One region of the Paenibacillus sp. 22594 genome, then DNA from elsewhere that is predicted to be linked to it. Evidence: predicted binding sites of a transcription regulator. Region 1 holds the regulator's gene; each other region holds the start of a gene.
What was found. The regulator Rex, encoded in region 1, represses fermentation and respiration genes when NADH is low (regulators of the CRP and FNR family bind a similar motif). The targets are predictions, from matches to a motif close to TTGTGAAATATTTCACAA.
Positions count from the first base shown of each region.

Region 2: the regulator Rex is predicted to act here: its motif matches at 1,449-1,466, upstream of qoxA (cytochrome aa3 quinol oxidase subunit II).
Region 3: the regulator Rex is predicted to act here: its motif matches at 2,191-2,208, upstream of ACTJKB_RS26645 (DUF1641 domain-containing protein).

Region 1 covers NZ_JBQENA010000002.1:754,510-758,726, forward strand. The annotation lists gene dinG (ATP-dependent DNA helicase DinG) at 1-2,079, shown strand, start outside; gene ACTJKB_RS10235 (redox-sensing transcriptional repressor Rex) at 2,266-2,919, shown strand; gene ACTJKB_RS10240 (amidohydrolase) at 2,906-4,207, shown strand.
Region 2 covers NZ_JBQENA010000004.1:573,958-578,174, forward strand. The annotation lists gene ACTJKB_RS16735 (polysaccharide deacetylase family protein) at 63-1,211, opposite strand; gene qoxA (cytochrome aa3 quinol oxidase subunit II) at 1,713-2,732, shown strand; gene qoxB (cytochrome aa3 quinol oxidase subunit I) at 2,772-4,217, shown strand, end outside.
Region 3 covers NZ_JBQENA010000011.1:116,683-120,899, reverse strand. The annotation lists gene ACTJKB_RS26655 (DUF2785 domain-containing protein) at 1-317, opposite strand, end outside; gene ACTJKB_RS26650 (NAD(P)/FAD-dependent oxidoreductase) at 477-1,655, opposite strand; gene ACTJKB_RS26645 (DUF1641 domain-containing protein) at 1,674-2,087, opposite strand; gene ACTJKB_RS26640 (nitroreductase family protein) at 2,432-3,049, shown strand; gene ACTJKB_RS26635 (alpha-galactosidase) at 3,131-4,217, opposite strand, start outside.

The DNA of each region.
Region 1 (4,217 bases):
GAGAGCCGTGAAGCCCAGGAGATAATGATTCACGAGGTCATGGCGGCACTTGAGGGTGACAAGCATCTCTTGATCGAGGCGGGAACGGGTACCGGCAAGTCGCTGGGTTATCTGCTTCCGGCCATTTACCACAGTGTACGCTCAGACCAGAAGGTAATGGTGAGCACACATACCATCAACCTTCAAGACCAGCTGCGTGAGCGCGACATCCCTCTGTTGACGAGTGTCGTGCCGTTCCCGTTTAAGGCTGCAATCTTCAAGGGGAGAGGGCACTATTTGTGTCTGCGGAAGTTTGAACATAAAATAAACAAAAAGGACTTTACAAGTCCGCGGGAAGAAGCGCTTACTGCGGCACAAATGATTGTATGGCTGACCCAGACCCAGTCAGGTGATGATGAGGAACTGAATCTGAACGGCCGCGGCGGTGATTTCTGGGAGACCGTGGCCAGTGATACGGATTCATGCCTAGGACGTTCCTGCCCCTGGTTCCGCAAATGTTATTATCACCGGGCTAAGCACGAAGCCGGGATAGCGGATGTCGTAGTGACCAATCATTCCAAGTTGTTCGCGGACGTCAAGGCTGGGCATCAGCTACTTCCGGCTTATGAGCACCTCGTCATTGACGAGGCCCATCATTTGGAGGATATTGCAGGCAAGCACCTGGGCATGCAGATGAAATATTTCACCGTTGCCCATACGCTTACGCGTCTCTATAAAGACAGCCGGAGCGGCCAGCTCCCGGCTCTGCGTCAAACGCTGCAGTCATCAGGCAGTGAGCAGGCGGCAGAATGGAGCGGTGTGATCGACAGGATCTACCCGGATCTGCTTACGGTTAAGGAATCGTGGGACACGCTAAGTGACAAGCTGTTTGCCCTGCTGCCGGAACGCAGTGACGCCGCTGCCGGAGAAGCCGGACAACTGGTTACCCGACTTCTGCCGGGCAACAGGCCCAGGGATTGGGAAGAACTAGCTGCGCTTGAGAACACACTTCATCTTAGTCTAAGTGATATTATTCGCAAGGGCGACAAGATGCTCAGTGAAATGCGCGAATCGGAGAGCCAATCGTCTTCGGATAGTCTGGTGACGGATATCGGCGGGTTATTCAAGGATTTGGCCTCCATCCGTGAGCAAGTGCGGTTCTTCATGAACCTGAACGACGAGAATATCGTCTACTGGATGGAAGGCAGCGGCAACTATCGCGGGAAGTCGCTGCAGCTGTATGCCGTTCCGGTCGATGTCAGTGCCCAGCTCAAAGAGCTCTTTTTTGATAAAAAGAAAAGCATAGTCCTTACCTCAGCGACTTTGTCCGTAGATAAGTCCTTTCAATTTATGATTGACAATCTGGGACTAGGCGAGTCCGCAGAACAAGGACGGCTGATGACAGCACTGCTCCCATCTCCGTTTAAGTACCGTGAACAGGCACTTCTGGTCATACCGCGTGATTTTCCCAGTGTCAAAGGCAGTGTGGGCGATGCCCGTTTTGTCGATAAGCTGGTACATTCATTGGCGGAGGCCGCTGTGGCGACTCGGGGCCGGATGCTTGTGCTCTTCACCTCCTATAAAATGCTGCGCCAGGTCTATGATCCTCTGAAGGAGGCACTCGTCTCTGAGGACATTACTGTACTGGGGCAGGGAGTGGAAGGCGGTAGCAGGAGTAAGCTGATCCGGCGTTTTCAGGACAGCGCGGCCTCTGTGCTGCTCGGGACAAGCAGCTTCTGGGAAGGTGTGGATATTCCCGGTGAGGCTTTGACCTGTCTGGCCATTGTCAGACTGCCTTTTCAGCCGCCGAACCATCCGCTTGCGGAGGCCAAGGCCGAGCTGCTTCAGGCACAGAAAAAGAACCCGTTTATGAAGCTGTCGGTGCCCCAGGCGGTTATCCGTTTCAAGCAAGGTTTCGGCCGGCTGGTACGTACTGCTCAAGACCGGGGTATTGTTATAGTATATGATACCAGGGTTATTGAATCTTATTATGGTAAGTACTTCCTGTACTCTCTGCCTGGACCCAAAATGGAGCATATGCTGACGGATCAGATGGTTCCGCGAATTGCGGAATGGCTTGAAGACGGAAGCGTATCTTAACCTGCAATCATTTCAAATATAATCAAGGATCAACGAAGTTCCGTTCTCCTGGTGTCTGGTTCGTGCTGAGGCGCCAGGGAATGGATTGTACTTATGCTCACTAAACTTGGCATATGCTTACGAAGTGAGTTTTGTACGAAGTAATACTATGATGCATTGCTCATAAAACTTTTAGGAGGAGAAAATATGAAATCGGATAAAATATCGGAGGCCGTGGTACGCAGACTTCCAGTGTACCTGCGCTTCCTGAATGATCTCCTGAAGCGTGAAATCTCCACCGTGTCTTCCCAAGAACTGGGACAAAAGCTGGATCTGAATCCGGCGCAAATCCGCAAGGATTTAGCCTATTTCGGGGATTTCGGCAGAAAAGGTATTGGATATGATGTGTCATATCTGATTGAGAAAATCCGTCATATCCTGAAGCTTGACCAGCAGATCAACGTGGCATTGGTGGGTGCAGGTAATCTCGGCCACGCCCTGTCTAATTACAATGCTTACTTGAAGGACACGATGAAAATCACTGCTGTATTTGATTCCTATGCTCCCAAGGTCGGCCAGAAAATCAACTCACTAATTGTACAGCCCATGGAAGAGCTAGGAAGCACGATCCGCGAGCAGGGCATCCGCATCGGTATTATCACTGTACCGGATAGTGAAGCACAGAATGTTGCAGATATTCTGGTGGATTCAGGCATTGAGGCGATCCTTAACTTTGCACCGGTGATTTTGAAGACGCCGTCCAACATCCGGATTCACGCCGCTGATTTTACTACCGATTTGCAGAGTCTGGCCTATTATTTGCATGATGGAAAGGACGAAGTGGTAAATGAGCAGCAATAAGACTGTAATTGTAAATGGGCGATTTCTGGTGCCGGGTACGGAAAATCCGGTTCTAAGCGGCTATATGACTATAGAAAATGATCTCATCACATACATAGGAGAAGTCAAACCTGTCATTGAAGAAGGGACACAGACCGTTGACGGCAGCCGTCTGCTGTTCATGCCGGGACTGGTCAACACCCATGGCCACACAGCCATGTCTCTGCTCCGTGGATATGGGGATGACATGGTCCTTCAGAACTGGCTGCAGGAGAAGATGTGGCCCATGGAAGAAAAATTCACCGGAGATGATGTCTACTGGGGAACCTCTTTGTCTGTGCTGGAAATGCTGAAGGGCGGCACAACCACCTTCCTGGATATGTATGACCATATGGACAGGGTTGCTGAGGTTTCTGAGCAGTCGGGAATGCGTGCCGTGCTTATGCGCGGGGTTATCGGCTTCTGTCCGGAGGATGTGCAGAACCATAAGCTGGCGGAAGCGATAGCCTTTGCCCGGAATTGGAATGGAAAGGCGGATGGAAGAATCACAACGATGATTTCCCCGCATGCCCCTTACACTTGTCCTCCTGAATTTTTCGTGAAATTTGTACAGGCTGCCCATGATCTGAACCTGCCTATGCACACACACATGTCCGAAACCCGGCGGGAGGTCGAACAGAATGCTGCTGATTACGGCCTGCGTCCGGTAGCGCATCTGGAGAAGCTGGGGATGTTCACGCGCCCGGCCCTCGTGGCTCACGGGGTTCATTTGAATGATGAAGAAATAGAGATTCTAGCACGTTACAACGTAGGGGTATCCCATAATCCTGGGAGTAACTTGAAGCTCGCAAGCGGAGTAGCACGGGTACCGGAGCTGCTGCGTGCGGGAGTCAAGGTATCGCTGGGCACTGACGGTGCGGCAAGCAATAACAATCTGGATATGTTCGAGGAGATGCGCCTGGCTGCTCTGATCCACAAAGGTGTGAGCGGAGATCCAACAGCTGTACCGGCACCGGAAGCATTGCTGATGGCGACCGAATACGGCGCACAGTCGATTTTCCTCGAGAACACAGGACGTTTAGCTCCGGGCATGAAGGCTGATTTCATTGCCCTGGATATCGACCAGCCGCACTTCCTGCCGCATACGGATCTGCTCTCCCATGCCGTGTATTCAGCGAGTGCGAAGGATGTTGAGCATGTATGGGTGGATGGCAAGCAGGTTGTGAAGCATGGACAGTGCCTGACTTTAGATGAGGAACGAATCCGCCGCAAGGCGCAGGAAACCTTTGAGGGCCTGCTGAAACGGTAAAAGAACAGGA
Region 2 (4,217 bases), on a different contig from region 1:
TTTTTTATAACAAAATTATAAAGGCTAACGGTTGTCCCTCAATGTTCCAACCCTAGAGATGCTTAACGCTTGTCCTTCCAGAAATTCAACGGCTCGATATCCTTCGTAATAATCTCGAACGTATAGCCCTCTTTCTTCAGTGACTCCAGCAGGCGCGGAAGCACTTTGAGGGTTGCTTTCTGGTCATGCATCAGGATCACCGGATTGGTTCTGGAGTGTTGCAGCTTATGCACCTGATTCATGACTGTTGTATAGATGGTGGCACTATCCTCTTTGTACTTCCAGTCATCCGAATCCACGTTCCAGTCCCACAGATGATAACCTTGACCCAGCACTTTGTCTCTAAAGGTCTTGGTGAAATAAGGCTTGCTGCCGTATGGCGGACGAATCAGTGTTGTACCCTGGCCGGTGATCTTCCGCAGGATCGCGTTGTCCCCGTTCATTTCGGCAAGCGCAGCAGAGGCAGACGCATAGAACTTCTCTTTGCGGTGCGTCATGCCATGCAAGCCCAGACCACTTCCCATCTCCACAATCCGCTTCACCTGGGAAGGATAACGGTTCATATTGGGTCCAATCATGAAGAACGTGGCCTTGACATCATACTTGTCCAGAATATCCAGCAGCTGTGACGTTGTTGCTGACGGTCCGTCATCAAAGGTCAGATATAAGGTTGTACCCGGCTTGGCTGCAGGAGTTTTCGCAGGTTCTTTGGCAGGTTCTTCGGGGGTTACAGGCGGCGTCAGTTCGCTCTTGTATTTACTTATGAACCCTGCGTCATCCAAGGTTGCCGAGGCATCATAGACGCGCAGTAAATATTTCTCCGGTTCAAAGGAAATGATATATCCGAGGTAGGCGCTTATCTTCAGCGGAACCATCAATGTTCCGTTCTGAAGAAATGTATCCGCCTTGGCAATCGTTCCATCCTGGAGCTTAGCTCCCCCATTATCCCCCAGCAGCCTGAGCGTGCGCCCCCCGCCTTCGACCTGAATGCCATCTGGAAGACCGGTGAGGGTCCACTTCAGCTCTGCCGCCAAAGCGCGGAGAGGAACATAATAGGTATCATTATGCGAAACGGCTGTGATGCCGCTTAAGGTATCCCCTACTCCCAGCTTCAAAGATTTGTTCGCTCCCGCTGCACTTACTGTTGTTTGAATGACACCGAAGCACAGGAATAATGACATGAATAAGAGCATTACTTTTTTAGTAGCCACCGACACAATCTCCAATCTATGTATATTTATCTATTACTTTAACATACATAGATATAACGTAATTTGAGAGATTGTAACCGCGAGCAGAAAAAGTTGTAACTGTTATGCTGTGATAAATGACATATTGTCATTATTTTCAGAAAGAACTCAAACTTCGTCGAATGCTGTCATAGTAAGCAAATCCCAATGAATCCGGGCCTTTTACGGCTTAAATATTTGTGACGAAAATAGTAACATTTGTGAAATTATGAACAAAATTTGAACATTCTTAAAATAACCTTAAGGCGCACCGTTACTGTGATCTTTATCATACGTTAAGGATGTTGTAACAAATTGATCACAGATATTTAACTTAATGGACATTTTTAAGGACGATTATAGCTTTAATTACAAAATATGTATTTTGCATTATGGGTAAGTAGTTCTTACTATAGATACAGGTTAATGTTTGCCCGCTAACGATCGGTGCATGAAAAGAACTATTGAAGGAAGGAGTTCTATATGAAAAAAAAGGGACCGTTATACGCTTTGTTTCTCAGCCTCATTCTCCTCCTCCCGGGATGCAGTTCAATCGCTGTTCTGAACCCGAAGGGGCCGTCTGCACGAACTTTATCTGACACCATCATCCTTTCTATTCTCGTGATGCTCGGTGTTCTGGCCGTTGTCTACATCTTATACATCTTCGTGCTGGTGAAATACCGGGCCAATAAAAGCAATGAAGGATACATTCCGGAGCATGAGGAGGGCAACAAGGTGCTCGAAGCGATCTGGATTATTATCCCGATCATTATTGTGGCCTTCCTGTCCGTTGTGACAGTCAAAACGACTAGCGCTGTCGAGAAGCAGGCCGAAGATTACAAAGACCAGACTCCTCTCGTCATCTATGCCTCTTCTTCCAACTGGAAATGGCATTTCAGCTATCCGGAGGAAGGCATTGAAACCGTGAACTATGTCAATATGCCGGTGCACCGGGCAGTAGAGTTCAGAATGTACTCTTTCGGTACCATCACGAGCCTATGGATTCCACAGCTTGCCGGACAAAAGTATGCGATGAGCGACATGCTTACCACACTTCATCTTTCCGCAGATACTGAAGGCTCATATATTGGCAAGAATGCCAACTTCAGCGGTAAAGGCTTCGCCCATATGGAATTCGAAGCCCTTGTCATGAGCAGCAAGGATTATGACGAGTGGGTGAAAGAGGTCAAGGAAACGGCTCCGAAGCTTACAGAGAAGGAATTCAAGGGCCTGCTCGCCACCGATTATCTTGGACGTAAAACTTATTCTTCCACCCATCTGGAATTCAGCCCTCCTCCGGGAGACCACAGCGAGCATATGAGCGGTGAAGGCAAGGAGATGGATATGGATAACGGAAATATGGATCATCAGGACAATAAGGATATCCATCCTTCACCGGAGCCTTCCAGCGAGACTGAGTTCGACAGCAAACCGAATCCGGAAGTCGAACAGCCGCTGCCAAGCTCACCGGTAGACGAACAGACGCAAGATAGCAATTCTTAAAGTACCGCTCGATGAAACAACCTGAAAGGAGCCACCCTAATGGATTTAGACAAATTTAAGGTTCACGGCGAACCCTTGATATACGGAGCCATGATCAGTATCGCACTTGCTACTATCGGGATTCTCGTCGGGCTTACCTATTTCAAAAAATGGGGTTACCTCTGGCGCGAATGGCTGACCACGGTCGACCATAAGAAAATCGGCGTCATGTATATCCTGGCCGCGCTGCTCATGCTGTTCCGCGGGGGCGTGGACGCGATGATGATGCGTCTGCAAACCGCAGCGCCGGAAATGAAGTTCCTCGACGCACAGCACTATAATGAGGTCTTTACCACCCACGGTCTGATCATGATTCTCTTCATGGCCATGCCGTTTATCATCGGTCTGATGAATGTGATCGTACCGCTGCAGATCGGTGCACGCGACGTAGCTTTCCCGCGTCTGAACGCCGTCAGCTTCTGGCTTTTCTTTATGGGGGCCATGCTGCTCAACATTTCCTTCGTCATCGGCGGATCGCCGGATGCCGGATGGTCGGCCTACTTCCCGCTGGCAAGTCTGGAGTTCAGTCCGACAGTCGGCAACAACTACTACTCCCTGGCGCTGCAGATTTCCGGTATCGGGACTCTGATCACAGGTGTTAACTTTATCGTAACCATTCTTAAAATGCGCGCACCAGGCATGAAGCTGATGAAGATGCCGATGTTCACCTGGTCCGTACTCATCACCAACGTGATTATCGTCTTCGCTTTCCCGGTTCTGACCGTGGCCCTGGCGCTGATGATGTTCGACCGCCTGTTCGGCTCCCAGTTCTTCACCATGGCCAACGGCGGGATGGATATGCTCTGGGCGAACCTGTTCTGGGTTTGGGGACATCCTGAGGTATATATCGTTATTCTGCCGGCGTTCGGTATTTATAGCGAAATTATCGCCACCTTCTCCAAAAAGAATCTATACGGTTATACCTCCATGGTATTCAGTATGCTGATTATTTCGCTCCTGTCCTTCCTGGTATGGGCCCACCATTTCTACACCATGGGTCAAGGCGTTATGGTCAACAGTTTCTTCTCCATCACCACGATGGCGATAGCTGTACCTACCGGGGTTAAAATATTCAACTGGCTGTTTACACTGCGAAAAGGCCGGATTACCTTCACGACCCCGATGCTGTATACGCTGGCCTTTATCCCGATCTTCACCATCGGCGGGGTAACGGGGGTCATGCTGGCGATGGCCAGTGCCGACTACCAGTACCACAACACCATGTTCCTGGTTGCGCATTTCCACTACGTGCTGATTCCGGGTGCCGTCTTCGCCGTTATTGCCGGGTTCCACTACTGGTTCCCGAAAGTATTCGGCTTCCGTCTGAACGAACGACTGGGTAAGCATTCCTTCTGGTGGATCGTGATTTCCTTCAACGTCACCTTCTTCCCGCTGTTCTTCCTCGGTCTAATGGGGATGACCCGCCGGATGTACACCTATTCAAAG
Region 3 (4,217 bases), on a different contig from region 1:
CCAATAACAAGTACAGTAAAGGTTCTGGTAAACACTGTATTATCCCCTTGCCCGCCTATGTTATGGAACAGATGCTGCTCATCCAGCAGGACTTCCAGAATACCGCACAGCTCATCAGAAGAGAACAACCGCTGCTCAAGAATCCATTCATAGAATGTCGGATAGATCAGCTCGTCCCGCAGTTCCGGCTGAGGATCTCCGATATACTCCAGCATCAGGGAGATGAAACGCTGATGCTCTTCGCCTTCACGGAGCCTGTAGTGCTCTGTTTCTATTCTTTGCAAATCGGTCATTAACTGAATTCTGACACTATTCATGGTTCCACTCCCTCATTGATTTACTATGTAAATTAACACAATTCCTTGACCCTTTCCAGATCAAAAAACCTCCAAGCCTATCCGATCCTTACAGCATAAGGATCGGATAATTGCTTGAAGGTCCTCTAGGGCTTTTTATAGAAACAGTATAGACAATAATTAGTACGCCAGGCTGAACAGGCCTTTGATGTGGGACAAATAACGGATATTGCTGGCTTCCTTCATAAGGGTGGCAGGCAATCCTTTGAGTGGAGTATTGCTGGCACCGATAATCGCCACTCCGTCTTTGCGTCCCAGGCTGGCAAGCGTACCGGAGTTGATCGGGCTGAAGGCTTCAGATGCAGAGTTATTCAGGTAAGCATACAGATTGTAACCGATCAACTCACCCATCTGCCACGCAATTTGTGCGGTTGGCGGATATGGACGTCCATCTGCTGCGAAGACAACGGCGCTGTCACCTGCCACAAAAACATCCGGGTGCGAGGTAGACTGCAGGAAATCATTGACTGTGGCACGGCCGCGGTTCACTTCAAGACCGGATTCACCGACAAGAGGGTTGCCCTGCACGCCACCGGTCCACACGAAGGTATTTGCCACAATCTGCTGGCCATCCTTCAGATCGATCACATTGCTGGCCACATTGGTTACAGGAAGACCAGTCAGGAAAGTTACCCCACGGGTAGTCAGGCTGGTTACCGCACGTTCAATCAAGTGATCCGGCAGCACTGGAAGGATTTTTGGCCCAGCTTCTACCAGCATCAGCTTGATATCTTGAGCATTCACACCATACCGTTTGGTCAGCTTCGGCAGCACATCAGCAATCTCGCCTACCAGTTCCACACCGGTTAGTCCGCCGCCGCCAATCAGAATGGCTGCATCGGCAGGATTGTGCGTCTTGGAGTATTCACGGATGCGTTCTTCAATATGGGCATGGATTTTTTTCGCGTCAGCAGCGGATTTCAGCACCATGCTATACTCTTCCAGCCCCGGTATGCCGAAATATGCAGTAGTGCTGCCAAGCGCAACCACAAGGGCATCATACGTAAGCGCCGTCCCATCAGACAGCTGCACCTGCTTGTTGTCAACAGAGAATGACTTCACCTTGGCAATTTTCAGATCAATGTCTTTTCCGGCAAAAAGCTTGGTAAGAGGCATAGTTACAGCTTGTTCCGAGGCACTCCCTGCGGCCAGACGATGAAGCTCGGTAATAATCTGATGCGTCGGATACTGATTGACGACTGTGATTTTAGCTTCAGCCTTACTCATATATTTACGCACGTTAATAGCACTCAGAAGACCGCCATAGCCTGCTCCGAGAATCACGATATGTTTTGACATGGTAATGTTCCTCCGTCCTTATTTTTGTGGATTACGTTCGCCGCTGACCTGCAGGTATGCATTCATGAAACGGAGCATTTTTTGCACCTGGGGGTCCTTAATCATTCGCATCATGCCGAACAGGCTGATCGTTTCACTGCTCTCGTTGGCACGATCCTTGGCTTCGATCACTGTAGCCGCCATCGTTTTAACGGAATCTACTACAGGCTCGGCAAGCTCTTTGATAGCACCCACTGTATCACTTTTCAGCACTTCATCCGATGCAACAGCCTGCACAAAATCAAGTGATTTGGTTAATGCACCAACCAGCTGTGTAATCTGGGGAAGCTGCTCCACCAGTGTTGTTAGGGACTCCTGCACCTCAGGCTTCAAGAGCTGATCCAGGAGATCTTCTTTGGTAAAAGCTTTGGTTTGCGTAATGGTTTCTGACATAATGAGCGCTCCTTTACAATAGCTTTATTTCATATAGAAGATGGACTAGCAGATAAACGAAATAATTAATCTCTAAATCAATGTGATTATTATAACATTCTCTATGTAATAAATGTCACAATCTTTTTGCCTCTATACCCTTATTTTGTGATTAAAATCACTTCTTTTCTTCGGATTTCGATATATCCCTCATTTTTGTAAAAAAATTTAGTGCAGCGTTACATTTAGTCATTGACGAAGGTAAAATGCCGTGATATGTTTAGCAAGTAACTAATAGTAAGTTCATTTATTAATATCAGCTATTAATAATTATTAACCACTACATACACAATGGAGGAATGAACATGAGTACTTTTTCAGAATTGGTTCAAGCACGGAGATCAGCAAATAACTTCGTAGAGGGCATCGAGATTCCCCAGGGCGAGCTGGAGGAAATGTTCTCGCTGGCCCGTCTTGCCCCTTCAGCCTATAATTTGCAGCATGCGCATTATAAGGTGGTTGCCAATGAAGAGCTGAAAGAAAAAGTCCGTGAAGCAGCCTATGGCCAATATAAAATCCACACAGCTTCAGCCGTCATCGTCGTGCTTGGAGACAAGAATGCGTATCTGCAGGCACCGGAAATCTATAGCGGCCTGAAAATGCTGGGAGCTATGAGCGCGGAAGAATTTGACGGCACCATTGAAGCCATCAATGGCGCCTACATTGGAAATGACGCTTTTCAGCGCGATGAAGCGATCCGCAATGCCTCCCTGTCCGCGATGCAGTTCATGCTGATTGCCAAGGACAAGGGCTGGGATACCTGCCCGATGATCGGTTTCGATTCTGAAGCCCTCGCGGCAACCCTGAGCCTGCCTGAGAATTTGGTACCGGTCATGCTTATTACCATCGGTAAGGACAACAAGCACAAGATCAGACCCCGCGGCTACCGCAAGCCGGTAAATGAGTTTGTAGAGTTTTTTTGAGTGATGCACGCAGCAAAAACAGAGCCATCCGGGACGCAGCCCAGATGGCTCTTTTGCTTAAACAGCAGTAATCACTTAGCTCTACACTCTGCGGAAACGCCACAGGATACTTTGAAAATCACCATGCAATGCAGGCAGCGGCAATCCCGCATACATCAGATGATCGCCTCCGTATACACCGCCGCCTTCCAGCCATTCATAATCCGCATTAGGATCAAGACCCTTAAGCCTCAGGTAATACAGCTTATCATTAGGCTCAGCCAGTGTACGGACATAGACCACTACAGCCTCTGACTGATCTTCTGCCGCAATCAGCCACGCTGTCTCATTCCCTTCAAAGGGGCTCAGGAGCCGGTATTGCTCCCCAAACTGAACAAGCGGACGCAGTTCTTTGTACAGCGCCACCTGTGCTTTTACCGCCGCCTTTTCTTCTTCCGTAAACTTCGTCAAATCCAGCTCATAGCCAAAATTGCCTGACATGGCCACATGGCCACGGAGTTCCAGAGATGTATTGCGCTGAACCTGATGGTTCGGAACCGCAGACACATGACTGCCCATAGCGCTCAGCGGGTAGACAATACTTGTACCATACTGGATTTTGAGCCGGCTGACTGCATCGGTATTGTCACTCGTCCAGGTCTGTGGCATGTAAAAGAGCATCCCTGGATCGAAACGGCCCCCGCCTCCAGAGCAGCTCTCAAACAGAACATCCGGGAATTCCGAGGTGATCCGTTCTAGAACACTATATAGCCCAAGCATATAGCGGTGCGCCGTTTCCCGTTGTCTTTCCGGCGGCAGCTGTGCAGATCCGATTTCAGTCATATTGCGGTTCATATCCCATTTGACATAGGTGATTGGTGCTGACCGCAGCACAGCAGCAATCCGGTCACCGATCGCCTGACAGACATCCTCGCGTGAGAAGTCCAGAACCAGCTGCGTACGGGCCAGCGTTCTGCGGCGGTCCTGTACATGCAGACACCAATCGGGATGCTGCCGGTACAGCTCACTGTCCGGCGAAATCATCTCCGGTTCAAACCACAGGCCAAACTGCATATCGAGCTTATTCACCCGCCGCGCCAGATCCTCCAAACCCTCGGGCAGCTTGTTCGGATCAACCACCCAGTCCCCAAGTGAGCTGCGGTCATTGTCCCGGTGGCCGAACCAGCCG